3 regions of the Comamonas sp. Y33R10-2 genome follow, and region 3 is predicted to be linked to each of the others. Evidence: predicted binding sites of a transcription regulator. Region 3 holds the regulator's gene; each other region holds the start of a gene.
The links. The regulator HrcA, encoded in region 3, represses chaperone genes, less so after heat shock. The targets are predictions, from matches to a motif close to TTAGCACTCNNNNNNNNNGAGTGCTAA.

Region 1 (10,060 bases), 140 kb from region 3:
ACAAGCGCAGGCAAGCCCCGCCCATGCTGCGCGTGCGCCCTCGCGCCTTTGGTACCGGCCGGCAAATGCCAATTGCGGCACACTACGAGTAAGAGTTACGTAAAAAGTGAGCATCCAGTCCATATATTCCGTGGACTGGAGTCTCTTTTGAGCAATATGCCCCACCGGGCGCTGATTTCTGTACGGGTTTCGCTCTCATGCCTCAAGCCAGTTCCTACACCGCCAGCAAGCACATTACTTCTGCCTCGCCAGAGACGCTACCCACATCGATGCCCCTGCACACCGCCGTGCTGATTGGTCGTTTTCAGCCCCTGCACAACGGCCATATGGCGCTGCTGCACGCCGCATTGCAGCGCGCACGCCAGGTGGTCGTGGTGCTGGGCAGCGCCTGGCAAGCTCCCAACCCCAAAAACCCCTTTAGCTGGCAAGAGCGTGCGCAGATGCTGCGCAACGCGCTATCAAAAGAGGACGCTGCACGCGTGCAGTGCGTGCCCGTGCGCGACTATTACAACGAGCCGCTGTGGGTCAACGCCGTGCGCAGCGCCGTGCAGGCGCATGTGCCAGAAGGCGCCAGCGTGGCGCTGGTGGGCCACTTCAAAGACTCCAGCAGTAGCTATCTGGCCCGCTTTCCCGGCTGGGAGCTGATCAGCCTGCCACGTCTGGGCCAGTTTGATGCCACGCCACTGCGCGACATTCTTTTTGGCGAAGACAGCGCGTCGGCAGAGGCCTTGAGCGCCACCCTAGGCAAGCTCTCTACCCAAATGCCTCAGAGCACGCTGAGATTTTTGCAGCACTGGGCACAAACGCCTGAATATGTGCGCCTGCAAAAAGAGTGGCACATGCTGAAAAGCTACAAAGAAGCTTGGGCCAAAGCGCCTTACCCGCCCATGTTTGTGACGGTAGATGCGCTGCTGCGCTGTCATGCCAAGGGCCAAGACCATGTGCTGCTCATTCAGCGCGGCCATGCGCCCGGTGTGGGCCAATGGGCCTTGCCCGGCGGCTTTTTAGAGCAGCGCGACAGCCTGTGGCAGTCTTGCCTGCGCGAGCTGCGCGAGGAGACTTGCTCCACCATCAGCGAAGCCGATCTGCTGGCCGCCTTGCAAGCCGTGCAAGTCTTTGATCACCCTGACCGCAGCCTGCGCGGGCGCACCATCACCCATGTGCATTATTTGGATTTAGGCATGCAGCCAGCCCTGCCGCCCGTGCAAGGCGCAGACGATGCAGCCCTTGCACGCTGGGTGCCGATTGCAAACTTGGCACAGATGGAGGCGAGCTTTTTTGAAGACCACTTCAAGATCCTCTGCCAGTTCCTTCCCATTTCGCTTTTGCACGGTGAGCAGCCGGCTCGGCAACTCGCTTAAAACGCTTAGAGCGAAAAATTCATAACTACAAGTCTTTACTCAATAAAGACTAGAGCCCTATTTTCTTTAAAAACAATCATGAGCACTTTGAACATCCGCCCCGCCACCGAGCAAGACATAGACCTCATCTTGTTCTTTGTGCGAGAGCTGGCCATTTACGAAAAAGCCGAAGACGAAGCCAAGGCCACGCCTGAGCATGTACGCCGCACCCTGTTTTGCGAGCACCCAGCCGTCTTTGGCCTGATCTGTGAAGTCGATGGCAAAGCGGTGGGCTTTGCTGTGTATTTCTTCAATTACTCCACTTGGCAAGGCCAGCACGGCTTGTATTTGGAAGACCTTTACATCACCCCCGACGCTCGTGGTCACGGTGCTGGCAAAGCGCTGTTGCAGCACTTGGCGCAAATCGCCATTGCCAAAGACTGTGGCCGCTTTGAATGGAGCTGTCTGGACTGGAACACGCCCTCGCTGAAGTTCTACGACAGCTTGGGCGCCCTGCCGCAAACGGAGTGGATTCGCTACCGCATGACAGGGGGTGCCCTGCAAGCCCTTGCAAGCGGCACAAAAACCGTCAACGAAGCCGCGTAAAAGCATGCACATTGATGCGCGCCACCCACCAACTGGCGTGCATTCCCTTGGCTGTTAAGGAGTACGCAACTTCACCAAGGTAAGAGGTAACAGCTTGCGTCAAAATATGGGGCTTTAATAAAAATAATTAGGCGGCAATAAAGCTGGCCTTCACACTCATCGGAATCTCTTGATGCCCAGCTACAAAGAACTCATCGCCCGCAAAAGCGAACTTGACAAACGTATTGAAGAAATGCGCGACATCGAAGCCAAAGAGGCTTTGGTCACCATCAAGCAATTAATTGAGACTTTCGGTTTCACTTCTCAGCAAGTCTTCCCGTGGAAGCCTGAAGAGAAAAAGAAGGTAGAAGCCAAGTACTACGACCCCGAAAGCGGCGCTAGCTGGACTGGCCGCGGCAAGCCGCCAAAGTGGATTGACGGCAAGGACCGCAGCCAGTACGAGATCAAGACGGAGTCAGCCATCCAGTACTACAGCGCACCGCTGGACGAAAACAATCCCTTTCCGGTTCAGTAAGTAACGCCCACCTGAGCGGGCGCCTTGAGCATCGCCACCAAGGCCGCCACGTTCAGGCACTGAATGAGCAAATCACCGTCGTTGGCTTGAATCAAGCTCTCCACCAGTGACTCACGCATGTGCGCCAATGCAGGCGCTCTGCGCATTTGCCCCGCTTGCAGTCTGACGACGCCTTCCAGATCGCTGACCAGCAAGCCCAGCCTCAGCCCTTGGTGCTCCAGCACAATCACTTGACTTTGCGCGCTTCTGAGCAGGGGTTTGCCATAAAGCAAAGTGCTCAGATCAAACACCCAGACATAGCCAGCCACCACACCTTGGCTACGCCTTGCAAGAGTGCCAACGCAGTGCGGCAAGCGACCGGCGGATACGGGGGCAATGTCGGCTGCGCTTTGTGCCTCCAGCACACAGGCTGCGTCTACGGCCAGCACGCTGTTGCCCACAAAGAACGTCGCCATTTCCATGTTTTCCCCCGTTGTTGGCATAGCCGACGGCAGGCTTTGCACACGGGTGCTGCGGCGCCAGACTGCAGCTTGGGCATCGTCCTGCACCGGCCCGAAGGCCTGCACGGAAAGGGCTAGCACCTCCTCCTCATAGCCATCGCTACGCTTGAATTCACGGTAGCCGCTGCCTGCCGTCACCGCCACCACGCAGTATTGGCCTTGATACGCCATGGCCCGCGCAAGACTCTGGCCGGCCGACAAAGTCAGCATATCGGCAGGCAAATCCAGCACCGAGCCCGGCAAGATTTGCGCTGACGATGAGGACATCACGACGCCTGAGCGATTGAAGAAGGCCACCTGCCGACTCGCTCCAGCACCGCCAGCAGGCAAATCGCTCGTATCCCTCTTATCAGCCTGCGTACCCAGCACACCTTGCAGCATGGCTTCAAACTCGCGCTGCGCATGGAAGATGAGTCCAATACCGCCCAGCACCTCGCCCGTACAAGAGCGAATGGCTGCGTGATAAACATAGGTCGGCTCGCCAGTCGCCTGCAAATCAGAAGGGCTCCACGGCGAGACGTAATAGGCCTGCGCTCCTTGCAAGGCTTGCACTTTGAGCAAAGTCTCTCGCTCGACAAAGTGGCCTATCAGATCATCTTGCGCACCGCCCGCTAAGCTTGCCGCCACAATTTTTCCGTGAGCGTCGTACACCACGATCTGCTGATAGACCGTGTAAAGCGCATGAATGGCGGTGAGTAACTCGCACGCCTCGGCGCTCATGCCTTCGGTGGCTTTGCCTAACTTCAAGGCTTGCAACAAGGCGGGCAATTGCGGCGTCAAGGCCCACCAGCGGCAATCATTGGCGCGCTCGTAGAGATTGCGGTCCAGCAAACCCACCAGCAGACGGGTCAGCAAGCTGTTATCGCGCAGCGCCGTCGCCAGCACCGTGCTGTAGAGGGAGCGAATGGACTGGGTAAACACCTCGTTGGTGCGAGCGCCTGTCTCGCCAATTTGCTCCAGCACGGCCTGTAGCCGGGTGTTGTCCGCTTGCTTGCCAGCAGACATGGCTTGCCCGTTCCAGACCACTCGCCTGATGGTGTCTGCCGCACTAGAAATGGCATGTAATGGTGGGCAAAATCGATGGGCATGGGCCAGCAAGCCTTGGGCCACCACAGCATCTACACCCTGCAAAGCGCTGCTCCCCTGTGTTCCAAAAGCCAACTCGATAGGCACCATCATTTGCGCACGCCAGCCCTGCGGGCCCATATAGCCTTGATAGCCGGCGGGCACCTCGGACTGCACCAAATAAGTGCGCCCCCCATGCGTCAAAAGCGGGTTTGCACCATTTTTGTGAGGCTTCAACTGCAGACCTACGCCAATCCAATGCCTATCGCTACTGGCCAGCACCTGACCCTGCGCATCCAGCAGCAGGGCAATACTGGTATCAGCCTCATCACCCCCGGCTGAGGCACGCTCATCCCACAGCCCCTGCATCTCGCCTTCAAAATCAAAACACAGGCACAGCACACCCACGGGCTGCTGGGTGACGGGATGCAGCATGCGGTGTGCATAAATCAGCCCGCTGGGCTGATTGGGCAGCAAATCAGTCGCACCAAATACCTGCACAAAGCTTTGGCTTTGCAGCGCCTGCGCAATCAGTGGATCGCGGCATAGCCTACTTGCTGCACTATTTTCTGCTCGCGTCCCCTGTGTGCTCGCCTGCACATGACCCTCGCAATCGAGCAGCAGCACCTCTTGATACACCGTGTACTTGCTGCGGTAGGCCCGCAGGCGCTGGGTGATCTGTTCTTTATCGGCAGGAGCATGTCCATCCAGCCCCGCCATAAAGCGACAAAGCAAAACATCCGTCGCTAAAAAGCCCACATCAGCGGTTCGCTCATACAGATTGCGTACCAGCGTATCCATCAGGTGCTGGGCTTGGCTGTGCAAGCCGCGGCTTACGCCCTCAACCGCCTGCGCCACCATGGACTGCACCAAGTCCTGCTCTAACTGTTCAAAGCCTGTGCGCGTCGCAGCCATCATGGGCAGCAAAGCCTGTGCCTCCTGCGGGCAATTCATCTTGGCGGATGACTCGATGAGCCGCCACATCAGGCTCAACTCTTGCAGCGAACTTTCACATCGCGCCACTTGGCGCATGTGGGCAATGAAGCTGTCTATCTGCAGCGTGTCTTGCGCGTACTGGGCCAATGAAATATGTTTTTTTTGAGGCATGCTGCAGCGCAGCAAGACTCGGGCCTATTTGTAAGTAAAGTTACATATCGCGGGTACTAACCCTTGACCAAGTGCATTTCCCTTTCAGCCATCAAGACAGGGCTTGAAAATGCGACGATTTGCCGTATTATTAGCACTCGAAGGGGTTGAGTGCTAACAACTTGCCCCTAACTATTCCGAATGTCAGCCATGAGGGCTGGCAAGTCTTGTTTCAACTTTGTTGATGTATTTAGGAGTTGCTATGAACCTGCGTCCCCTGCACGATCGTGTGATCGTCAAGCGCCTCGAAAACGAAACTAAGACAGCATCGGGCATCTATATCCCCGACAACGCTGCCGAGAAGCCTGACCAAGGCGAAGTGCTGGCAGTGGGTCCCGGCAAGCGTAACGACAAGGGCGAACAAATCGCTCTGAACGTGAAGGTCGGCGACCGCGTTCTGTTCGGCAAGTACTCTGGCCAAACCGTCAAGGTTGATGGCGACGAGCTGCTGGTGATGAAGGAAGACGACCTGTTCGCAGTCGTCGAGAAGTAATTCTCCCCCTTCGTCCAAAAAACCAAATTTCATAGCTGCAAGTCCTCATATTCATTGGACTTGAAAGCGATTTGATCTCAAATTTTTAGGAGCCAAAAATGGCAGCAAAAGACGTAGTTTTCGGTGGTGAAGCCCGCGCACGCATGGTTGAAGGCGTGAACATCTTGGCTAACGCAGTCAAGGTCACTCTGGGCCCTAAGGGTCGCAACGTGGTGCTGGAGCGCTCGTTCGGCGCCCCTACCGTGACCAAGGACGGTGTGTCCGTGGCCAAGGAAATCGAACTCAAGGACAAGCTGCAGAACATGGGCGCTCAGCTCGTGAAGGAAGTGGCCTCCAAGACCAACGACATCGCTGGTGACGGTACAACTACTGCTACCGTGCTGGCTCAAGCCATTGTGCGTGAAGGCTCCAAGTACGTTGCTGCTGGCCTGAACCCCATGGACCTGAAGCGCGGTATCGACAAGGCTGTCGCCGCACTGGTGGAAGAGCTGAAGAAGCAATCCAAGGCCACCACTACTTCCAAGGAAATCGCTCAAGTTGGCTCCATCTCCGCCAACTCCGACGAATCCATCGGCAAGATCATCGCTGACGCGATGGACAAGGTCGGCAAGGAAGGCGTGATCACCGTTGAAGAAGGCAAGTCCCTGGACAACGAACTCGACGTCGTTGAAGGCATGCAGTTCGACCGCGGCTACCTGTCGCCCTACTTCATCAACAACCCAGAAAAGCAAGCCGCTGTTCTGGACAACCCCTTCGTGCTGCTGTTCGACAAGAAGATCAGCAACATCCGTGACCTGCTGCCGACACTGGAGCAAGTTGCCAAGGCTGGCCGTCCCCTGCTGATCATTGCTGAAGATGTTGAAGGCGAAGCCCTGGCAACTTTGGTGGTGAACACCATCCGCGGCATCCTGAAGGTTGTGGCTGTGAAGGCTCCTGGCTTTGGCGATCGTCGCAAGGCCATGCTGGAAGACATCGCCATCCTGACTGGCGGCAAGGTCATCGCTGAAGAAGTGGGCCTGGCTCTGGACAAGGTCACTCTGGAAGATCTGGGCCAAGCTCAGCGCGTCGAAATCGGCAAGGAAAACACCACCATCATCGACGGTGCTGGCCAAGCTGCTGAAATCGAAGCCCGCGTCAAGCAAATCCGCGCTCAGATCGAAGAAGCTACTTCCGACTACGACCGTGAAAAGCTGCAAGAGCGCGTGGCCAAGCTGGCCGGCGGTGTTGCCGTGATCAAGGTTGGCGCTGCCACCGAAGTCGAAATGAAGGAAAAGAAGGCCCGCGTTGAAGACGCCCTGCACGCTACTCGCGCTGCTGTGGAAGAAGGCATCGTGGCCGGCGGCGGCGTGGCTCTGCTGCGCGCCAAGCAAGCTGTGGGCTCTTTGACCACTGGCAACGTCGAGCAAGACGCTGGTATCAAGCTGGTGCTGGCCGCTGTGGAAGCGCCTCTGCGCGAAATCGTGGCTAACGCCGGTGGCGAGCCATCGGTAGTGGTGAACGAAGTTCTGAAGGGCCAAGGCACTTTCGGCTTCAACGCTGCAAACGACACCTACGGCGACATGTTGGAAATGGGTATTCTGGACCCCACCAAGGTGACACGTACTGCTCTGCAGAACGCTGCATCCGTGGCCTCCCTGCTGCTGACTACAGAGTGCATGATTGCTGAAGCCCCTAAGGCTGACGGCGGCGGCGCTCCTGATATGGGCGGCATGGGCGGCATGGGCGGCATGGGCGGCATGGGCATGTAATTGCCAAGCTGCGATTGAGTGGCTTCAGCCACTCAGTTCCGCAAACAAAAAGGCCGCTTTTGCGGCCTTTTTTGCGCCTGTCTGATATGCACAGGTTTCTCGGGTCATAAAAAAGCCAGCCAAATTATTTGGCTGGCTTTTTTAGATGAATCGATGATTAGAAACGATGACGCAGCCCCACCGTGATACCTGTGCGTTTGGTAGCGCCATTGGTTCCATCCAGAACTACACCGGCTCCACCCTTGGTTTTAGTGTGATCAACGGCAAAATAGGCATCCGTACGTTTGGAGAATGCATAGTCTGCAACAGCGACAATGAAATCTGCCTTACCGTTGAAATTCCCGCCATTCGATCCACTTTGTTTGGCATGGTAGTAATGCAGGCCTGCATTAAACTGCGGTGTCACCTGATAGCCAAAACCAACCTTAATCATTTCGCGCTTATTAGCCGCATTCAGTGGCGAGCTTCCACCAACAAATCCGCCATTAGAGCTGCCGGTCCAGAAATTATTCAAAACAGCAATATCAGTACCTTGGTATAACGCAGGCGCACCACTGTTATCTTTTCGCTTATTCTGAGCATAGCCTGTCATCAAATACAGATCACCCATTCTGTAGGATCCGCCCAGAGTCCATGCATCCACTTTGGTCCCGCCAGGAAGGGTAGTACTTAAATAACCTACCCCTGCAGAGATACCACTTTGCGAATAGCGCAGGTAACCACCTGCCGTCTTGAGACCTGTACTCAGCCCGGGTGTAAATGCACCTCGCTTAGCGAATGTATCTCCCTCATCAAAAGAATATTGTAGGCTACCGCGGACTGGTCCAAATTCTGCCGTGTATTTCAGCATGTTATTGGAGCGAGCTCCCATGGCCATGCCAATTTCAGGCTTGTATGCGTCCATATATGGCGAGTATGGAAACGACGCATAAGTAGACGTCACCAAATCGAACAACATGTTGTACTGGCGACCCATGGTGATCTGGCCAAAGCTGCTGCTTCGCAAACCTACCCATGACTGTGCAAAATAAGGCTGAGCAGCGCTAGAGTTGCCAGAATCAGTTGCAAAGCGATTTTCTAAATTTGCGATGGCAGAAAGGCCACCGCCCAAATCTTCTTTGACATTAATACCCCAACGGCTTTCAGACATACCACCGCCAACCATCTTTGTCAGACCACTTTTATTCGCACCTTCGTTAGTAGTGTGTCGGACTGCCGCATCCACAATGCCATAAAGCTGCACGCTGCTCTGTGCATAAGCCCAGCTGCCCAGAGAACCCAGAACCGCCAAAGCCAATGTCTTTTTCACAAACGAAGTCGCCATTGTGTTGCCTCTCTTTTATTGAATACACGGTTGGAAGAAATTTCATTCTAAAAATTCTTCATCCAACTGCGCAGTCTTTGGCGCAAGAGCAACACAGGCCTTTCCCTGCGGTAAAAACCCCTCAGCAATTACCCTTCACCTTCAAAGCATAAAAAAAGAGCCTGTCTTTCGACAGGCTCTTTTGACTTTTAAACAGTTACTGGCTTACACCAGCAATTGATTAGAAAGCGTGGCGGATACCAACTTGAGTACCGACTTGGCTTTGGCCAGAAGCGATACCACCCAGAGTGTTGGACTGGCCGTAGGCGCCAGCTGCATCCAGAGTCATGGCAGAACCGTCCTTGTTCTTCAGGTAAGCCACGGTACCGTACAAAGCAGTGCGCTTAGACAGGTTGTGGACATAACCAACGGAGAACTGGTGAGCCTTGGTGTTGAAAGCCTTTTGGTCGTACAGAGCGTACTGAGCCTTCACTTCGCCAACGCCGCCCACAGGAGCAGACATACCGATCAGGTATGTGTTGATCTTCGAGGAAGAAGCGCCATCAGCCTTGTACTTGATCTGGTTAGCCATACCGGTGACCTTGGCAGCGCCGAAGTCGTAGGAAGCACCGATAGAGTAGGTGTCACGATCAACAGAAGCGCCCGACAGGCCAGTCTTCAGTGTTGCGTAAGCAGCAGTCACGCTCAGAGGACCGTTGTCATAGCCAACCATACCACCGGCGTAACGGCCAGCCTTAGGAGCGCCAGCAATGGTGCTTGCCTTTTCATCGAAAGCGTAAGCAACGCTAGCGTTGAAACCGCTGAAGTTAGGAGTAGCGTAAGTGATCATGTTGCTGGCACGAACAGCATTGCCGTCAGTTTGACCAGTAGCAGCCCAGTCTTGGAAGCCCAAGTAACGGCCAACGCCAGCAGCGTTAAACACGTCGTACTTGTTGATAGCGCGGAAAGTAGGAGTCAGTTCACGACCCAGACGCACTTCACCGAAACCGCCAGCCAGACCAACAGTGGATTCGCGCTTGAAGTCAAAGCCGCCGCCGACGTCATTGCCCAGGCCGCCTTCCAGCGTGAACTTAGCCTTCAGACCACCGCCGAGGTCTTCCACACCGCGGAAGCCCAGACGGCTAGTAGCGTTGCCGCTGTTGCCCAGGCCGTAAGCGCTGGAGTTGCTTGCGCCAGCGTGGTTCACATAACCAACGTTTGCGTCAACGATACCGTACAGGGTCACGGAAGATTGAGCCATTGCGGCGCCGGAAGCGGCCAGCACTGCCAAGGCAATCAGGGATTTTTTCATTACGAGTTACTCCAAGGTTTAGAAGGGCGCCGG
Region 2 (10,060 bases), 600 kb from region 3:
AAGACGAGGTGCTCAGGCGAGGCCAAAATTTTGGCGCAGTAAATGCCGAGGGTTTCATCGAGCTGCAGCGAGTTGCTGGCACGCCAAAAGTCGTTATCGGTCAGTAGCAGCTGGTAGATGGGCGTGTACAGCTCAATCGCGCTTTGCAGATCAATGACGTTGAAGCGCCCGCGCGGCATGTCTTCGAGCTTGAGGGCGGGCTCGTGAATCATCGAAAAATCAGGCTCGGCCACGGGCACCAGCTCTTGCCCGTTTTCGCGCAGGGCCTTGTTGAGGCGGATCACAAAGTTGAAAAGGTTTAGGTCGTGTTTGAGGAAGAGTTCTTCCTTCACATCATCAATCTCCATGGGCATTAAGGGCGAGGTGCTTACCTTGGTGGGCGAGTTAGCCGCCACAAATTGCAGCACCTGAGAGCCCAGATGAAAGTGCCGCATGATGAGCCAGTTGGCTTCTGGTGAGAGAAACTTCTTCATGCCAAACGCCAGCATGCGGTGCAGCAAAATCGAGTGCGACCAGCGCTTGGGCAGAAAGATTTTCAGCGCCTGAATGAGGATCATCGACAGACGCGCCATGGGCCGCATCGCAGGCAAAAAGAACTGGCGCGAGCTGCTGCTGCAGTCGCGCAGCCAAGCGGCTTTTACATCATCTGGCAGCGGTGTGCTTTGGTCTAGATAAAGCGCCAGCCAAGGGCTGGGGTCGCGCTCGTCCCAGACATGGTCGTTGAATTCGTTCTTCATCAGGCCGTCTTCTCCCTAGATTTTTTATTCAGGCAGCACATGCTGAAACTGCATCAAATACATGGCCGCAGTGTGGCGCGCCGTTTGCAGTATGGCTTGCTGGGCTGTGCCTTCTGTGTCCAAGTCCAGCGCCAATTGCACGGCCATCAACCAGCGCTCCAGGTGGTGCTCATCATTGGCGCCGTGGTATTCCAAGAATCGAAATGCCTCGGGCGGCAAGGGCAGGGCGGCGCGCAGCAGCGGCAGCAAGCTGGGCACAATGCGCTGACCCGTGCCTTCAATGATGTAGATGGCACCCAGCAGGCCGATGGGGTTAGGCGTTGCGGCCAAGCCGTGCAGATAGGCGTTGAGCGCTTCACCGCCGGGGTTGCGGCGCAGGCGGGTGATGTCAGTTTCAGTGCCGCCAGCAGTCAAATAATCCTTGTGCAGAATCTTGAAGTCATGCTGCTCATCATCGGCGTGCAGATCGATCAAGCCGGCCAGCGCTGCATAGTCGCCTGTCAGCGATGCAGCGCCTTCGCGCATCCACAAACTACCCTCGCGCACTTGCGGAATCCAGTGGCTCATCCAGCGCACATAGTCGGCGCTTTGCAGCTCGCGGGTGCGAATGCGGCGCAGCAGCGGTGTGCGCCAGACATTGCTGCGGTAGTCCTGCCAGATGCTGGCCAGCTCGGTAAGTAGCGGGGCCAGTTGCTGCGGTGCGGCAGCTGGGTCGTGAGGAGCCGCGATGGTGGAGACATCGGGCAGAGCATCGTTAGCGATGATTTCAGTGCTTGCCGTTTTGTGAGGGAAATTGGCCTGCAGTGCTTGTTGGACGGGCGTATCCAGCTCTACTTCCCATAGCATGTAGCCTGCAGTGAAGCGGCCAGATTCTGGGATGAAGCAAAGCACGGTGTCGCCCGCTTTCAGGCGCTTGCCTTCTTTTTGCAAAAACTCCGACATCATGATGAAGATCGACGCTGCGCCGGTGTTGCCGCGCCATGCCAGATTGCTCCACCAGCGGTCTCGCGGGATGCTCAACTGGGCTTTTCCCAGCAAGTCATCGACCACGGGGATGAAGCGCTCTGACGAGTAGTGGCACAAAAAGTGGTCAATGCCGCGCTCGGGCACCCAGCCCTTGTGGGCAAGGTCGGCATACTCGTGAATGCAGACATCAAACAGGTGGGGTAGCAAGCGGATGTCTTGGCGCAAAGACAGCGCGCCAGCGGCTTCTGCATCGCCCCATGCGGGGAAGTCCAGGTGGCTTTTGCTGCGGTCTGGAGTCAGGCCCAGTTGCATGCAGACTGGGTAGTCACCTGCAAAACTGCGTTGATGAGTCCATTTGAGTTTGAGGCGCAGGCCGTTGGCTTGCGGCAAGGCCTTGGGGCCGCCTAGCAGCACGGCGCCTGCGCCATCGGACAGCATCCAGCGCAGAAAGTGGGCGTCAAAGTCGGTGTTGTAATCCTGCGCGGCAAAACGCGAGCGTTTGAACAGGCGCGACGGCATCTCGCTGGCCACAGACAGTGCCAGTGAATGCGCGCCGCTTTCCACCGCCATGGCGGCGGCCTGCATGGCGCCTACGCTGGCTGCGCACACGCCGTGTACAGACAAGGTTTCCATGGGTGGCGCAGCCATCTCGCCTTGAATCATGCTGGCAAAGCCGGGCATCAGCGCATCGCCGCCCGACGAGCCGCTGGAGAGATAGCCCACATCAGCGAGCGTTTTGCCAGCCAGCGCCAGTGTTTCTGTAATGGCACCTGCCGCCATTTGCGTGTTACTGAAGACTGTCTGGCCAGCGCCATCAATGGCGTAGTAGCGCTGCTGGATGCCGTTTTCCGCCAGGATGCGTTGCTTGATGCGCCCGGAGATGCGGTTCAGCGGTGCCACATAGGCATCCATGCCTGCGTTATCCACCGGAGAGCCGGGCAGGAACATGCCGGCAGATTGAAGATAGACGTTTGAATAGGCAACAGGCATAAATCCTCGACAGGTTTTTACGGCTTACGCAAACAAGGATGCACCAAGGACTGCTGCCTTTGGGGCGAAGCGCTTGTCTGAACCTGATTTGCGTAAGTCATGGTTTTATTCCACAGCGTCTGCTGGCATTTGCGGCTGGGTTCTTGCCGCGGGCCAGACTAGACCCAATACAAACACGCGACCCATATAGGGCAGCAGGCCACCCTCGTTCAATGCGGGTGTAACTCGCTGGCGGTAAATGCGCTCATGCAGCGTGGTCAGGTCAGACCAGTGGGCATGCGGGCATTCATGGTGCGCGGTGTGCAGGCCAATATTAAAAAGCAGGGGGTTGACCAGCCCCTCAAAGTTGCGCGCGTAGTTCAACTCGATACCGGGAGTAGCGCGCTGCGCTCTGGAAAGTGGCCTGCCATCGGCATGGGCGTGCTGCAGATAGTTGGTGGCCAGCAGCCAGTGCAGGCCGTGCAGTTGGGGGACGATGATGAAGATCAGCGCTTTTTGCCAGTCAAGCCACAGAAAGAATCCCCAGCTACCCAGCCACAGTGCGTACTGCCCCATGCAGTAGCGGAATGCGCCGGGCCAGCGAAGGCGCAGATTGTTCACCCAGCGAATAAACAGCGGGTACAGCACCAGCCCGGCTTGAATAGGGTGGATGAGGTAGCCCCAGAGGTGGTTGGTGTCACCGCCCCATTCGGGCCGGTAGGTGCGGGCCATATCAGGCGGGCCATGGCGAAAGCGGTGATGGTTGGCGACATGGGCTGGCCAGAACACAAAAGTGGGGTGGCCTTGCAGCATGGTGAGCCAGTAGTCAGTAGCGCGGTTCGTCCACCGGCCCCACCACATGCGCACATGGGTGTGGTTGTGGTGAATGACGCCGATGCCTAGCGTCAAAAAAAGCTCAATGCCGTAGAGGATGAAGTTGAAGCCATGCACCCATTGCCACCAGACAATCAGCGGCAGTATCAACATATAGAACACGGACTGCCAGTCGCGCCAGTGGCGCAAAGTGGGCAGCATGCGCTGGCTGGGGTGTTGGCTCATTCAGCGGCAGGTGCGCGGGTGTAGGCGGTCTTGACCTTGGTGCCCATGATCTGATCCATGAAGGGCAGCGCAAATCCATAGTTGCCCGCAGGGCGTGCGTGGTGAAGATGATGGCGGCGGCTTGCGGCAAGCGGGTGCGTGTCAGACACCTTGGGGAAAAAGTCGTAGTTGGCGTGGCCGATCAGGTTGAGGATGAGGCTCAAGACTGGCACAGAGGCCAGAGACCAGAAATAGAAGTCATGCACCAGCATGGGCAGCAAAATGATGTTGCCCAGCATCATTGCCTCAATGGGGTGAAAGCTGTAGGTGGACCAGGGTGTTGTCACCACAGAGCGATGGTGGTCACCGTGAAAGCGCACGAGGCTGCGGGTGTGGAGCAGGCGGTGGTTGATCCAGAAGTGCACATCATTCCAGATCAGCAAAATGATGATTTCTAGCGCTATACGGCCTGCGCTGGAGCTGGGATCCAAGTGTGCCCAGTCTAGTTGCAAAAAGCCCCAGGGCACGATCATGCCTATGCCAAATACCAAAATTGAATGAAAAGACTGACGCCATTCGCGGCGCAACTGATCGGGCTTGAGAGGGCGTGTGTCCAGCACTTGGCCAATCCCAAGTCGAGCAAGCGTGGAAGTGAGCGTGCCCATGATCAGGCCGCCCAGTAGATAAATGCCGCCGAAAAAAACCAGCCCCAACACCATGACTTGCCAAGCGTTGAGTTGCGTGAACCAGGTACCAGCGTCCATGAGGGCTCCGTAAACTGCGGGGCCGCTTATTAAAAAATGTGCCCGATGGGATAGTGTAAATGCATGCCTGTCGAACGCATGATATAGAACAGCTGGTATGGCTCAGAGCGTAATCTATGTGCGGTCTATGTAAGCCAATACCATTAATGCTGGCATGAATTCACAAAGAGGCAGCAAGCAAGAGCACTCCCACAGCGAGGCTATCGGCCCCCTTCAGAAGACAGAAGAGGAGGCGCGATTTGCCTCAGTGGGGTCGATTATTGGGCGGATATGCTTTGATCGCGAATGATGGTGCCCAGCGCCTTCACATCCTGCTGAATGCGGTTTTTCAAACCTTCGGGCGAGCTGCCCACGGCTTGCCAGCCTTGCATGGAGAGTTTTTGGCGCATTTCAGGCGTGCGCACAATGTCGCTAACTGCAGCAGCAAGCTTTTCGACATGAGCCTTAGCCATGGATTTGGGTGCGGCTACGGCATTCCAGATTTCCAGATCAAAGTTGCCTACGCCCAGCTCTTTCATGCTTGGCAGGCCGGGCGCCAGTGGGCTGCGTGCCTCAGAAGTCACGCCAATGCCGCGCAGTTTGCCCGCTTGAATCTGTGCCATGGCCAATGCGGGGGGCAGCATGGACAGCTTCAAGTCGCCGCCCTGAATGGCGTTGAAAACTTGCGGGTAGCCGGTGTAGGGAACATGCACGGCTTTAATAGCTGAGCGGCTCTTAAGCAACTCCATACCCAAATGGCCCACGGTTCCAACGCCCGGCGAGCCATAGCTCCATTGGTCGCCAGCTTTAGCGGCTGCTTCAAAGAAAGCCTTGCCTTGAGGGGCAGATGTAGGAGCTACCAGCACTAGCGGAGCTACGCCAATCAGGCTGACGGGTTGCAAGTCTTTGATGGGGTCATAGCGCACACTGGGGTTGAGCATTTTGGCAATGGTCATGTTGCCGTTGATCATTACGCTGAAGGTGTAGCCGTCGGCCTTGGCCACATACTCACCGGCAATGTTGCCGCCAGCGCCCACGCGGTTTTCCACGACGATGGTTTGCCCCAGTTTCTTCTCAAGCGGCTCGGCTAGTGCGCGAGCTGTTAAGTCGGGTGAAGAGCCTGCCGGGAAGCCAACAATCAGGCGTAAGGGCTTGTCGGGCCAGTTGTCTGCGGCCATCGCGGCTGGCGTGAATGCACTAGTCATCAAAGCAGTGCCTGCGGCAATCAAGCTGTGGCGAGACAGATGTTTCAAAGTGCGTTTGTGCATGGCAGGTCTCTTTTGTTTTGTTGGAGTGACAGTCCGCGTTGATGATTGTGAGGACAACGCCAAAAATGAAAAAACCCGGAAATTATCCGGGTTTTGTCTTCAGCATTTCAGCCTTTTCAAAGCCGTTGGCGCAAGTTGGTGATTACGCAAACTCAGCCAACGCTTTTTTCATCTTTTTCATAGCAGCCACTTCAATCTGGCGAATGCGCTCGGCGCTAACGCCATACTCGGCAGCAAGATCGTGGAGCGTCATGCCGCCAGAGCCGTCATCGTTGACTTGCAACCAGCGCTGCTCCACGATGCGGCGGCTGCGGTCATCCAGACCTTCAAGCGCCAGTGCCAAGCCATCCGTTGCCAGATGGTCACGCTGGCGTGACTCGATCATGGCGGTAGGCTCATGGTTGGCATCAGCCAAGTAGGCGATAGGGCCGTAAGCCTGCTCTCCATCATCGCTGGGCGAAGGGTCTAAAAGAACGTCGCCACCCGACAGGCGGGTTTCCATCTCCATGACTTCTTCGCGCTTGACGTTGAGCTTGGCAGCCACAGCGTCAATTTCTTTTGGAGTGAGGGTCTCCCGCATAACGGGTTCGCCGTCAGCCATCGCAGCATCTGACTTGAGCTCGTTTTTCATCGAGCGCAGGTTGAAGAACAGCTTGCGCTGGGCCTTGGTCGTCGCGACCTTGACCATGCGCCAGTTTTTTAGGATGTATTCGTGGATCTCAGCCTTGATCCAGTGCATGGCGTAGCTGACCAGACGCACACCCTGATCGGGGTCGAAACGTTTGACAGCCTTCATTAGGCCCACGTTGCCCTCTTGAATCAGGTCGCCGTGGGGCAGGCCGTAGCCCAAGTATTGGCGTGAAATGGACACAACCAAACGCAGGTGAGACATCACCAGACGCCCAGCGGCATCTAGATCGTTGTTATCTTTAAGCTTACGCGCATATGCCTGCTCTTCCTCAAGGGTGAGCATGGGCAGACGGTTGGCGGCCGAGATATAGGCATCCAGGTTGCCCAGCGGAGGTACCATCGCCCAAGGGTTAGAGGGTGCCAAGGCTGTAGCAATGGAGCCGGAGGCGATTGTCATTGCGGGTTTCCTTTCTTCCAAGAATCTCATGTTAGCACTCTGTTTGAGGGAGTGCTAAGGAGAAAGTTCCCGGCCTTTTGTAGGTTCAGAGAATTGACCGCAGTTGTCGATTCTTCTTGAGTTTTGTACTTTTGTTGGTTTTGACTGCGTTTTTCGTTGATCGGCACTCAGTTTCGAACTAATGGCACTTAGTTCTGAACACTTGATACATCTCTCAATGTGGATCTAGCTAGGCGTTGTTGCAAAAAAGGAGTTCGTCTCAAATGAGATCTGTGCTGCAGAGCCACGCTAACTAGAAAGGCCACTCGGCTTGACGTCTAAACGCGGTAATGCCTGACGCCTGCGTATTCACTTGCTTGGACAATTGCACGACCAATCATCATGGATGCTCTCGCATTTATTCATGCCAGATCTCATAACGCTGACGGATCGTGGCCTGTTTTGCCAAGCTGGAAACTTCTATATTGACGCTTGGAAGCCTGTACACAGAACCTTTGTCACCCATGGTCACGCAGACCATGCGCATACCGGCATGGATGAGTATTGGTGCGTACAAGAATGCGCCCCCATCTTGCAATGGCGACTGGGCGCCCAAAATTATCATTTCCTGCAATATGGTGAGCAAAGGAAGTTCGGCGATGTGACAGTGTCGCTGCACCCAGCTGGGCACATTCTGGGATCGGCCCAGGTGAGGGTGGAGCATCAGGGCGAAGTATGGGTATTTACAGGCGACTTCAAACGCGACCCCGACCCTACTTGTGCGCCTTACGAGGTCGTGCCTTGTGATGTGTTTATTTGCGAGGCAACCTTTGCCTTCCCTATTTACGCTTGGCCCAACATATACCTAGAAATAGATCGTTTGGTGCAATGGGTCGATATGTGCGCGCAAGATGGGAAAGTAGCACTGCTGTATGCCTACAGCTTAGGTAAAGCCCAGCGCGTGTTGGCCCATCTCACAGGCAGGCTAGCTCAACCCGTGCTGCTTCACGGCAGTATGGTGCGCGGTGTGCAGGTATACCGTGATGCAGGTGTTTCCATGGCGTCCAGCCAGCCGCTGCTGGAGTTGCCAGAGGACACCAACTTGGCAGGTCGCTTGGTAATAGCGCCGCCATCTGCGCAGAATTCCGCATGGGTCAAACGCCTCAAAGCCTATGAGCATGCTATGGCATCAGGCTGGATGCAGGTACGTGGCAATCGACGTCGGCGCAATGTCCACCGAGGCTTTGTGATTTCTGACCATGTGGATTGGCGCACCTTGATTTCCACCATCCAAGCCACCGGTGCACGGCGTGTGCTGGCCACACACGGAAATACTGATTTATTGATCCCTTATTTGCGGGACAACTTGGGGCTCCATGCCGAGCGCCTGCTCACCGTTTATGGTGATGAAGAAGGGCAAGAGCTGGCTGAGTCAAATGTAGTCGTTGAGGCGCCTGCCCCATGAATCAGTTCGCGTTGCTATACCAATCGCTTGATCAAGCCATTGGCACCAAAGCGCGCGAACATGCGCTCCAGCGCTATTTTTCTGAGGTAAGTAGCGCCGAAGCGAGCTGGGCTATTTTTGTGATTTCGGGCGGCAAAACCAATACTGGCCGCAATCGCATTGCGAACACCACGCAGTTGCGCGCTTGGCTTGGTGAGCTGGTGAAACTGCCGCATTGGATGGTGGATGATTGCTACCGGCAAGTCGGTGATTTGGGCGAGACCTTGGCGCTGCTGGTTGAAGCTCAAAGAGAGCAAGTGCAGATGGAGTGCGTGCAATTTCAGGGACAGGCAAATTGGCAGGTTCCGCACAATGACAGCACTTTGTTGCAATGGATTGAAGGCTTCTTGCTGCCTTTGGTGCACGAGCCCGAAACCGTTCGTAAGCAAGCTATTCAGTCGGCATGGCTGCAACTGGATGCTTGGCCACGGTTTGTGCTCAACAAGTTGCTCACCGGCTCCCTGCGCGTGGGGGTGTCTAAACGCATGTTGCAAACCAGCTTGGCGCCCTTGGCAGGCATAAGTTCTGCAGATATGGCGCATCGCCTGATTGGCGAGTGGATGCCTACACCTGCCGCTTATGACGCATTGATGCATCCTGACACTAGTGCCTTGGTGCTGAACAAACCCTATCCGTTTTATTTGGCTTCGCCCCTTCAAGATGACTTAAGCAGCTTGGGCCTTGAGTCCGAATGGCAAGCTGAGTGGAAATGGGACGGCATCCGAGTTCAGCTCGTGCGCCGTGAAGGAGTGCCTGCGTATTTATGGTCACGTGGGGAAGAACGTTTGGATGGGCGCTTTCCTGAGCTGGAAATGCAAGCGCTTCATCTGCCTGTCGGGGTGGTGCTTGATGGTGAGTTGCTGGCATGGGATGCAGAAAACGCCACACCACGACCTTTTGTGGCATTGCAAAAGCGCATTCAAAAACGAAGCCCCAGCCCTAAGCTGCAAAAACAAGTTCCAGTACACATCTTGTTTTATGACCTCTTGGAGTTAGATGGCATTGACTGGCGAAATCGACCCTTGCAAATGCGCAGGCAAGCATTGGTAGATCTGCTTTCAAGCATGTCCACTCCGCAGCTAAAAATCTCTCCAGAGGTGGAGTTTGAAAGATGGGAGGAGTTGCATGGACTGCGAGAACTATCGGGCTCACGTAATGCTGAAGGCTTGATGCTTAAGCAGCGCTGCGCTCCCTACTTAGAAGGGCGTAGGCGTGGAGCATGGTGGAAATGGAAGGTCGACCCGTACTCCATAGACGCTGTGCTTATCTATGCGCAAAGCGGAAGTGGCCGAAGAAGCACCTTGCACTCTGACTACACCTTCGCGGTATGGAACGACACAGGTGCTTTGGTCCCCATCGCCAAAGCATATTCGGGATTGACCGATGCAGAGCTCAAATCCATGGACAAATGGATTCGCAGCCACACCATAGAGCGTTTTGGACCTGTGCGCTCGGTACAGCCCGAGAAAGTGTTTGAAATCGCCTTTGAAGCTGTGAACCGATCTAGCCGCCACAAGTCCGGTGTTGCGGTGCGTTTTCCGCGCATTGTGCGTATGCGTGATGACAAAACTGCTGCCCAGGCCGATCACTTGAGCGCGTTGCTGGCACTGTGCAAAGACTAAGCACCTTCGATGCAGCAGCCCAACCCAAAAACTTCCATCGCGAAAAAAGCTTGGGCACAAGCTCGGTCTCGCTGGCTGGAATGGCTTAAAGCCCAAGGCATTGCTCCTGCGCGATTTCAGCAGCAAGCGTGGCAAGCCTATGCGGAT
Region 3 (10,060 bases):
CGGGGTTCACGAACTCTGTGTTCATCGTCTCAAGGCAAGGGCCGCTGTTGTCATGATCTCGGGCTGCAGCGGTTGCAGTGGCAACATATGCCGAATCACTCGCATCGTAATCAGCATTGCACAACGCCTGCTGGCGGTTAAAGGCGGTGCTGGCGGATGTGGCCAGTGAAGAGATCTCCCAATGGGCAGTAACGCTGTCGCCAGTCACTTCATGGCGGCTAGGCAGAAAGCTGCCGCCAAATGATGGGTGAGGCCAGTCAGCTGTCAGCGTGACTTTGTTTTCAGTGGCAATGGGCGTAAAGGCCAGTTGTTCGGTGCCCAGCAATTGCAGTTTGAGAGCGATGTTTAAACCATCAGGCTTGTTGAGAAGGCTGCTATCAACTTCAGCCTGAATGCCTTTGCTATAGCGCTCTAGCGAGGTGCCGGACTCGACGGAAAGCTCTTGCCCATTGGCTTGTAACGTGGCACTGCGAATGCCGCGCGGGTCGCTGAGGGCAAAGGCGATGTACAGCTTTTTGCAGCGCACTACGGCATTGGGCTCGCTAGGCTTGGGCAACTGCGCATAGTGCGTGGCATTGGCGAAGCTGGCGTTGATCTGGTCATGCAGCACATAGGTGTTGATGTGGTGCAGCCCGCGTGATCGCTCTTGCATCTTGGCGTTGGCATCATGGTTCACGCTGTCGGGTAGCAGAGTACGCTGAAATTCGCGGGTGTTGTATTCCACCTTTTTGCCGTTGGTGGTGCTGGTGGTTTCTGTGCAGCTTTGCACCAGCGCTGGGCCGATCAGCGTTTGCGACCCAGCCAAGCTAGACACTACGCTTTGCATGGCGTAGTCGTGGTTGCGAATGCGGTCTTTCACAACGTCTTGAATCATGGACAAGCCCAGCATGAGCAGGGCCATAACGATTAGCAGTGAGACTGTTTTGAACAGCAGTCGGTTCTTCATGCTTGCTCCTGATATATGAGGTTTCAGGAGGCAGTGTCTTAGGCGACTGTGTGGGTGAAATGAAGTCTGTGAAGCGAGTGTGAAGCCTCGCTTTAATTTTGAGAATTTTGCGAGGGCTTAACTTTTAGGAGCGAAGTCCAGCGTCACAGCAAGCCCTGGCTGCAGCTTGTGCACCGACATGCTGCCGCCGTGCAAATGCATGATGCGGGCGACGATGGACAGGCCAAGCCCTGTACCGCTGCGCTCGCCATTGGGTCTGGGGGTAGTGAAGAAGCGCTCGCCCAAGCGGCCAAGCATGGCGTCGGGCACGCCCGGGCCTTGATCGCTGATGGTGATGCGCTGCGGGCCCAACTCAAACGCAATGACCCGGTCTTGCGGCGAAAAATCCAGCGCATTTTGCAGCAAGTTGCTGATGGCGAGGGTGACCAGCCCCGCCTCCCAAGGGCCGCGGCTGTCTGCGCCTTTGAGCTGCAATTGAATGCGGCGTTGCAAAGCGCTGTAGTGCAAAGCATTGATGGCTTGCTGCGCGCATTCCATCAGGCTGCAGCTATGGGTTTTGTCGAGTTGCTGGCGCTGCTCAAGGCGGCTCAGTTGCAGCAGCTGGTCAATCAGGTTTTGCAGGCGCAGGCTTTGGTCAACGACTTGCTTGGCAAACATGGCGCGGTCTTGCGCTGGCAAGTCTTCTTGAAGTAGCTCACCCGCGCCGCGTATGGCGGCGACCGGGCTTTTGAGTTCATGGGTCAGGGCGCGCACATAGCCTTCGATGTAGTCGCGCCCTTCAAGGCGTTTGCGCATGGTGTCCATGGCTTGAGCCAGTTCGCCCAGTTCGCCAGGCATGTTAGGTACGGCCACAGGCTCGGGCAACTGAGCTGGGTGGCTCGATTCATTGAGGGTGGGAGCCTGCACTTGCTGCGCATAGTTGCGCAGGCGGCGCACATGCATCACAAACCACCATGTCACGGCGCAGCCCACGCCGGCAGACAGCAGCACAAACAGCAGGCCGCCGCGCAGAATTTTTTGCTCGGCGCTATCCACAATTTTCTGTACAGAGCTGGAGGGTTTGGACGCTGTCAGTACACCGCTAATTTTCCCGCCCACGATGATGGGTGCGGAGACATACATCACGCTGCTGGACTCGTCTTCTTTGGCCGCCCTTGTGGTGCGCGCCCCGTATTCGCCGCGCAGCGTCAGATAGACATCGCGCCAGCGTGAGTAGTCTGCGCCTTGGTCTTTGCCTTGAGAGTCAAAAAGCACCATGCCTTTGGTGTCGGTCACGGTGATGCGCATGTCTAGTGTGGTTTTGCGTGCGTCCCATATCCAGGCTTGAATCGGCTTTTGTGTGTAGTTCGCTAATTGCGTGGCGAAGAAGCCGGCTTGTTCTGGCTTGTCTGGTTGAAATTGGCCTTTACTCATGCTCGCCATATCAGCACTGGCCAGCGCTGCCAGCGCATAGGCAGTTTCAACCAGCGTGTCTTCTGTCACCTTGCGCACGCTGGGCTTGATCTCCACCATAAAGACGCGCAGCACAAAAAATGCGGCTAGCCCGTTGATGAGGAAGAAGGCAAAGAACAGGCGCAGGCCTAGGTGCATCTGGCTTATCCGGGTTGGTTCAGGCTATAGCCTTGGCCGCGATGGGTGATGATGATTTCGTGATCTGGCAGGCGCTCGCGCAGCTTGGCGCGCAGAGTCTTAATGTGGGTGTCTACCGTGCGGTCGGTGCTTTCGCTGCCTAACCCCCAGATTTGCTCCAGCAGTGCATCCCGACTGAGGATGCGGCCCGTGCTTTGCAGCAAACTTTGCAGCAGTTGATATTCTCGGCGCGTTAAATCCAGTGCTTGTGCGTTGATCAAAATTCGCTGGCCTTGCTCATCTATTTGAAGTGCTTGTCTAGATGTTGTATGGGCTTGCGGCTGAAAATGCCTTGATCGGCGCAGCAGTGCGCGGGTGCGAGCGAGTAGCTCGCGCGGGCTAAAGGGCTTGCTCAGGTAGTCATCTGCGCCCAACTCAAGCCCCAGCACTTTATCCATCTCTTCGCCTCTGGCGCTGAGAACCAGTATGGGCGCGATGGCGCCTGCAGATCGCAGCTCTCGGCACCAATCCAGACCATTGCCATCGGGCAGGCCCACATCCATGAGCAAGGCATCAAAATTGATGGATGCCCATTGCTGGCGCGCATCGGCAATCAGCAGGCAGTGGGTGACGGCAATGCCTTCACGCTCTAGCGAGTAGCAGATGGTGCGCGCAATGGCGGGGTCATCTTCCAAAAGCAGCACGCGAGGATTTGAAGGCTGGGTGCTGAACATAGGACTCAATTAGTGCGGCGTGGGCGCAGAATCAGCGGTCAAAAACTGCTGCGACACTTGCAGAAATTTCCCGCGAAAATCTAGTGAGCGGTGGCGGCGCACTGTGGGCCAAGTTTTCTCAAAATGCTTGGCCAGAGCTTCCACCAAAAAGACCGAACGGTGCTGACCGCCCGTGCAACCAATCCCGACGGTGACATAGCTGCGGTGGTCTTTGGCCATCATTGGCAACCAACGCTCCAAAAACTGCTGAATATCTTGCTGCATCTGCTGAACCTCGGGGAGGTCGCGCAGGTAGTCCGCCACAGGCTGATCCATTCCGGTGAGGGGGCGCAAATCCTTTTCATAGTGCGGGTTGGGTAACATGCGCACATCAAAAACATAGTCCGAGTCTGCGGGCATGTTGTGCTTGAAGCCAAAGGACTGAAACATCAGAGTCATCTGCCCCTCAGGCGCTTCAATGACTTGCTTGATATAACTTTGCAGCTGGGCCGATTTGAGGTCGCTGGTGTCAATGACGATGGAACGCTCACGCAGGGGGTCCAGCAGTTCGCGCTCTTTTTCGATGTCCTGCTCTAGTGCTTGGCGTTCTGTGGCGATGGAGCCAGGAGAGAGTGGGTGGCGCCTGCGCGTTTCTGAAAAGCGGCGCACCAGCGTGCTGTTGCCTGCATCCAGAAAAATCATGCGCGGTATGAGGCCCTGCTTTTCAAGGCGCACCAGTTGCTCGGGCAATTGCGGCAGGCCTTGAGCGCTGCGCGCATCCATGGCGATGGCCACTTTTTCATCTTTGTGTGCGAGTTTGAGCTCCACAAAGGCTTGGAGCAACTCTGGCGGCAGATTGTCTACGCAGTAAAAGCCTGCGTCTTCCAATGCATGTAGCGCAATAGATTTGCCCGACCCGGACATGCCACTGATCAGAACAATCTCCATAGACATGATTTCACTCTCCTCTGATTTTGCTGGTGTTCTTGCGCGTGGTGGCGGGCTTGTTTGTTGTGTTTTTGGTGTTTGATGCGGGCGATTTTTTGTCGCCCAATAGCTCGCTTACCGACAATCTTGCCATGGTTAGCATTTCGCGGGCATGGGCCATTGTGGCTTCAGACAAATGTTCGCCTCCCAGCATGCGAGCCATTTCCACCTCGCGCTCGTCACCACTCAGCGGGTCTACGCTGCTAATAGTGGTGTTGGATTTGGGCCATTTGGTCACGCGGTAATGCTGATCGGCATATGCCGCCACCTGCGGTAAATGGGTCACGGCCAGTACTTGGCGCGAATGGCCGAGCGATCGCATGAGGCGGCCGACCGTCTCTGCGACAGCGCCGCCCACGCCTGAATCTACCTCGTCAAAAATCAGCGTACCGGCTTGGCCCAACTCGCTGGTAGTTACGGCAATCGCAAGCGATATACGGGACAACTCACCGCCTGATGCGACCTTGGCAATAGGCTTGGGCGTAGCGCCTGTGTGCCCGGCGACGAGGAAGGTGACGTTGTCGGTGCCTGCGGGCGCTGCTGATTGAGCTTGCTCTAGTTGCACCTCAAAGCGCCCGCCCTTCATGCCCAGCGTTTGCATGGACTGGGTAATGGCGCGGGACAGGCGCGGTGCGGCCAACGCGCGCTGCTGGGAGACCTGGCGCGCCTCGGCTTGATACAAGTGATGCGCAGCTTGCTCGGCACTGCGTAGGCCATCGACATCGACAGCGGCATCGAGCTGGCGCAGCTCCTGCTTCCAGCCATCAAGCAAGGCGGGCAGCTCTTCGGGCGTGCGTTTGTAGCGGCGTGCCAATTGAAGCCATAGAGAAAGGCGTTCGTCCAAATTTGCCAATTGCTCCGGATCTAAATCAGCGCGACGTAGATAGACTTGAAGTGAGTGCCTTGCATCGTGCAACTGGGCTACGCAGGAGCCGAGCACGTCGGCAATGTTCTGAAACTCAGGCTCCAGTTGCTCTTGATCTTGTAGCAGGTGGTAGGCTTTGCTTAAAGGGCTGGCGGCACCTGCATCATCATCCTCTAACAGTTGCAAGCTGGTTTGGGCGCAGTCCATCAAAGTCTGGGCGTGCGACAAGCGGGTGTGCTGGGCGTTGAGTTCATCCCACTCGTCAGCGCGCGGCGAGAGCTTATCTATCTCTGAAATTTGCCATTGCAGGCGTTCGCGTTCGCGCTGCAAATTGTCTTGCGCAGACAGGGCTTGCTCCAAAGCCTGATTAGTTTGGCGCCAGTCTTGCCACAGAATTTTGAGCTTGGCTGTGTCAATACTGCCGTAAGTGTCCAGCATGGCACGGGCCGAGTCGGGGCGGGTCAGGCTTTGCCAAGCATGCTGGCCGTGAATATCGATGAGTTGATCGCCCAGGTGGCGCAGCTGTGTAGCGGTGGCCGGGGAGCCATTAATCCATGCGCGGCTGCGGCCTTGGCTGTCGATCACACGGCGCAGCAGCAGATCAGTCTCTTGTGCAAAACCCGCTTCTTCAAGCCAAGGCAGTAGGCTGGGCGGGCAATCAAATTCAGCACAAATATCGGCTTGGTTGCAGCCTTCACGCACTACTTGCGCGTCAGCACGGGCGCCTAACACCAGTTGCAAGGCATCCAGCATGATGGATTTTCCGGCACCTGTTTCGCCGGTAAGTACCGTAAACCCGGCTTGCCAGTCCAAATCGAGAGACTGAACAATCACAAAATCTTGCAGGGCAATGCGCTTCAAAGCCATGATCAGGAACCCCCTTCGTTCCAGCCCAGTTTTTTGCGAAGGGTGGAGTAGTAATTCCAGCCCTTGGGGTGCAGAAAATGCACGCTGTGGTCGGCGCGGTTCACCAAAATTCGGTCGCCGTGCTGTAGAGATGCGAGCGACTGCATGTCAAAGTTTGCGCTAACCTCGCCTCGGCCGCCGACCACTTCGATCATGACTTCTTGTGTATCGGACAAAACAATCGGACGGTTAGAGAGGTTGTGTGGTGCTATTGGAGCCATCACCCAAGCAGGAATGGATGGATGCAGCATGGGGCCGCCGGCAGACAGCGCATAAGCAGTAGAGCCGGTGGGCGTGGCCACAATCAGACCATCGGCGCGCTGGTTGGAGACGAAATGCCCGCCCACTTCAACGCGCAACTCAACCATGCCAGAGGTGGAGCCACGGTTGACCACCACATCATTCATCGCCTGTGCCTCAAACACACATTGGCCATCGCGCATAACGCGCGCCTGCATCAGGGGGCGCGCATCTTCCTCATACTCGCCGTGAAGAATGGGCGTGATGGAGGCTTCAAAATCATCGAGTGCGATATCGGTCACAAAGCCAAGGCGGCCCTGATTAATGCCCACCAGCGGGGTGCCGTAGCGAGCTAGATGTCGGCAAACGCCGAGCATGGTGCCGTCGCCGCCCACGACTAAACCAAGGTCGCAATGCTTGCCTAGGCCGTCTACGTCCATACTTGGGTAGTCAGACAGACCTGCGTAAATAGCAGACTGCGTATCCAGAATCACCTCACAGCCTAGGCTGCGCACATAAGACGCAATACGCAAAAGTGCCTCGCTAGCAGCGTCGGATGGGGCGCCGGCGCTGGGTGTGTGGTACTTGCCAATCAAGGCAATATGGCGGAACGTGGATGTCATTTGGGAAATTACATCATTAAAATGAAATCATGCTCGACGAACGTGCCAAGTTATTGCTGAAAGCGCTGATTGAGCGTTACATCGCTGATGGTCAACCAGTTGGCTCGCGCACTCTTTCGCGTGCATCCGGGCTTGAATTGTCGCCTGCCACCATCCGCAATGTAATGTCCGATTTGGAGGAGATGGGGCTAATTATTAGCCCGCATACCTCCGCAGGTCGCGTGCCAACCGCCAGAGGGTACCGACTCTTTGTCGACACCATGCTGACGGTTGACCGCTCCAACCTCATCACGCCGGGGCTGATCCATGAGCAGCCGCAAAAAGTGATTGCGAACGCAGCCAATCTGCTGTCGAATCTCTCTCAGTTTGTGGGCGTGGTGATGGTGCCGCGGCGCAGCTCCGTCTTCAAACACATTGAATTTGTACGCCTGTCGCAGCGCCGCTTTCTGGTCATCATCGTCTCGCCCGAAGGCGATGTGCAGAACCGCGTGATCTTTACCGACGTGGATTACGAGTCTTCGCAATTGATCGAAGCTTCGAACTTTCTCAATCGCCATTACGCGGGCTTGACCATGGAAGAGGTCAGAGCCAAGCTGCAAACCGAAGTCGAACAATTGCAGGGCGAGGTTGCGAGTCTCATGCAAGCGGCGGTGAATGTGGGCTCTGAAGTGATGAGTCACCACGATCGCGAAGACGTGGTGATTGCAGGTGAGCGCAATTTACTATCTGTCAGTGATTTCTCTGGCGATATGGGCAACCTTCGCCGGGCGTTTGATTTGTTTGAGCAAAAAACGCAAATCCTGAGGCTGCTAGATTTCTCCAATCAGGCCGATGGCGTGCGAATTTATATCGGTGGCGAAAGCCAGACTGTGCCCTTTGAGGATCTATCCGTGGTGAGCGCTCCCTACGAACTGGACGGCAAGGTCGTAGGCACCCTAGGGGTGATCGGGCCCACGCGCATGCATTACGACAAGATGATCCAGATTGTCGACATCACTTCCAAATTGGTGAGTAATGCCCTGAGTCACAAGCGTTAGGCCCTACAATGGCAGAGTTTTTCTGGTGGCAGCTACAGCTGTTGTCAGTGTGTTGGGGCGTTAGCTCAGTTGGTTAGAGCAGAGGACTCATAATCCTTTGGTCCACGGTTCAAGTCCGTGACGCCCTACCAATACACATAAAGAAAGCCTGCTATCTAAAAAGTAGCAGGCTTTTTGTTTTTTTGGTCTTTGGAGACTTTTTAGAGACTTTGGCAAACCAGGGGCGGAGTGCGACGGCACGGGATGCGTAGCGCATTTTGTTAAATTTCACATACCAAAATCTAAAATATCAGGCTAGGTGAAGCCCGGGGTCTTAGCCCCCCGTGGTTCGTAAATTTAGCTAAGGGGCCCCCGCTTAATGTGGAGTGTGCTGGCGGTAGGCGCTGCACCAGCAAGGCAGCGCCAGCAGCAGTGGCAGTGGCAGTGGCAGTGGCAGTGGCAGGATGTACGATACCTGTCGTAACAACTGCGAGAACGCACCATGCAACAAGGTGAGAACACCATCCCGAGTAACGTTGGGGTATGCAGAAACTGTGAGGAAATTGGCGACGTGCGAACACAGGACTCGGGGAATGCTTATATCGAACTAGCCTTGTGGCTTTGCTTCCTAGTCCCGGGAATCATCTATTCAGCGTGGCGTCGTCGAAATAAAGTCCAGCTGTGCGGCGCTTGCGGTTCTAAAAATCTGGTCGCTGCACGAACGGCCGCAGGTCGAAAAATCATTGGAGAGCATATGCCCGCCTTCACCATTGGGCGCAATGCTGTAGCACAGCCGACCCCGGGCGAAAAGCCATCGAAGAGATTGGCCGCCTTGGTATTGGTTTTGGGTGTCGGCTTTACCCTGCTAGGCACTAGGTTTTGGGGTGGGGGGCTCTTCGGCGTGGTGGGATTGCTTGCCATCTTTTGTGGCATTGCTATGTTCTTCGTTAAACCAAAACCGGCGGCGCCAGTGGACGAGGCCGAACTGATTTCTCTAGGAAAATTAGACGAGTAGCGCCTTGAATTCCTCCAAGCATCTTTTGGAATTTTTTATCTTGCAAGGCTACTGGGTCAACATGTCCGATGCTGCTGGCGCTGGATATCGGCATTGCGGTGGTGGCTGGCGTTATTGAGTTGCGACAGCAGTTCGTGAAGTCCTAGAAGTCCGTGGTTTTCTCTCTCTACTTCCATACCTCCCCTACCCTCTAATTCAGTATTTTTTAGCAATTGGAAGAAAACCCAACAATTGAAAAAAGAAAGGTGAAAAGAGATGAGTGGAAAATCTCGGACTTCTAGGACTACACGGACTGCTGGCTAGGTATTTAGAAAATTTGATGGTGGGAATCGCGGACTTCACGGACTTTTTCGGATATGGCTCCTATCGCCGCGCAGTGCTGCGCGTAGGTGCCACTCTGTTGCCCGTACACGGCGCGATTTTTCCCGTCAATTTTCCAGCGTCCATCCGTGGTGCCGGGGTTTCGCACCGGCAAATAACCAGCCCGGCCTAGCCTGTGCTGCCATTGCCGACGCTTGGCGGGGCTGCGAAGTTCTTCCAACATCCTGCAATCTGCTTTTTCGATCAGGTCGTCAAGAGTCAGGACGATTGGGGAGCCCACGGCGGCAATCAGGTCGCGTAAGTCACCGTCCTCGGGCGCTTCGCCTGAAGACACCAGAGCCCAAAATGCCGGGGTCAATGGTGGCGGCGCTTTCGGGTTGAACGTCGCAAGTTCAACCCCTTGGAGATAGGCCACAGCGTGACCTAATCCCCCGGCCCCATACCAGCCCCACAGGTCTGCCCAATAGTCTCCAGTGAACATCTCTTTGTTTGCTTTGCTGGCGGCCACGTAATGCCGCCTATCGTCGGCAGGTAGATATATGGCATCCGTGGGGTGATTGCTGGTAAAGATGACCCCGCACTTATTTGGGATGGCGTACTCCTTACGGTGTTTCTCATCGACCATCAGCACCTCGGGTGGGGCGGCGATCAGAACCTTTGCTGCCTCATACAGGCCATGCCGGGTGATTTCGTCGCCAGTGTCGTGCGCCTCGTTAACCCGAATCACTTTGTTGCGGCGGTAGCCGTTGAATCGTGCGACAAGCTGCCCAGGCTTGATGTCTGCGAAATTCCAAGGACCTACACCGTGCACCAGGGGCTCAAGCATCGTGTCCTTGCCAATGCCTGGCGATCCGATCAG

Region 1: a site for HrcA is predicted at 5,263-5,289, ahead of groES (co-chaperone GroES). Genes of this name have one in related genera too.
Region 2: a site for HrcA is predicted at 6,840-6,866, ahead of rpoH (RNA polymerase sigma factor RpoH). Genes of this name have one in related genera too.

The regions. Positions count from the first base shown of each region.
Region 1 is NZ_CP079925.1:187,625-197,684, reverse strand. It holds gene KUF54_RS00785 (NAD+ synthase) at 1-92, shown strand, start outside; gene KUF54_RS00780 (bifunctional nicotinamide-nucleotide adenylyltransferase/Nudix hydroxylase) at 198-1,361, shown strand; gene KUF54_RS00775 (GNAT family N-acetyltransferase) at 1,440-1,946, shown strand; gene KUF54_RS00770 (H-NS family nucleoid-associated regulatory protein) at 2,119-2,460, shown strand; gene KUF54_RS00765 (chemotaxis protein CheW) at 2,454-5,132, opposite strand; gene groES (co-chaperone GroES) at 5,374-5,664, shown strand; gene groL (chaperonin GroEL) at 5,763-7,412, shown strand; gene KUF54_RS00750 (porin) at 7,570-8,736, opposite strand; gene KUF54_RS00745 (porin) at 8,957-10,027, opposite strand.
Region 2 is NZ_CP079925.1:3,567,562-3,577,621, forward strand. It holds gene KUF54_RS16095 (hypothetical protein) at 1-737, opposite strand, end outside; gene KUF54_RS16100 (beta-ketoacyl-ACP synthase III) at 762-2,693, opposite strand; gene KUF54_RS16105 (fatty acid desaturase) at 2,799-3,731, opposite strand; gene KUF54_RS16110 (sterol desaturase family protein) at 3,728-4,474, opposite strand; gene KUF54_RS16115 (tripartite tricarboxylate transporter substrate binding protein) at 4,732-5,721, opposite strand; gene rpoH (RNA polymerase sigma factor RpoH) at 5,864-6,808, opposite strand; gene KUF54_RS16125 (ligase-associated DNA damage response exonuclease) at 7,212-8,252, shown strand; gene KUF54_RS16130 (ATP-dependent DNA ligase) at 8,249-9,913, shown strand; gene KUF54_RS16135 (ligase-associated DNA damage response DEXH box helicase) at 9,923-10,060, shown strand, end outside.
Region 3 is NZ_CP079925.1:327,146-337,205, forward strand. It holds gene creD (cell envelope integrity protein CreD) at 1-946, opposite strand, end outside; gene creC (two-component system sensor histidine kinase CreC) at 1,064-2,536, opposite strand; gene KUF54_RS01415 (winged helix-turn-helix domain-containing protein) at 2,542-3,249, opposite strand; gene rapZ (RNase adapter RapZ) at 3,259-4,182, opposite strand; gene recN (DNA repair protein RecN) at 4,187-5,947, opposite strand; gene KUF54_RS01430 (NAD kinase) at 5,950-6,849, opposite strand; gene hrcA (heat-inducible transcriptional repressor HrcA) at 6,879-7,886, shown strand; tRNA gene KUF54_RS01440 (tRNA-Ile) at 7,941-8,017, shown strand; gene KUF54_RS01445 (hypothetical protein) at 8,368-8,880, shown strand; gene KUF54_RS01450 (primase-helicase family protein) at 9,188-10,060, opposite strand, start outside.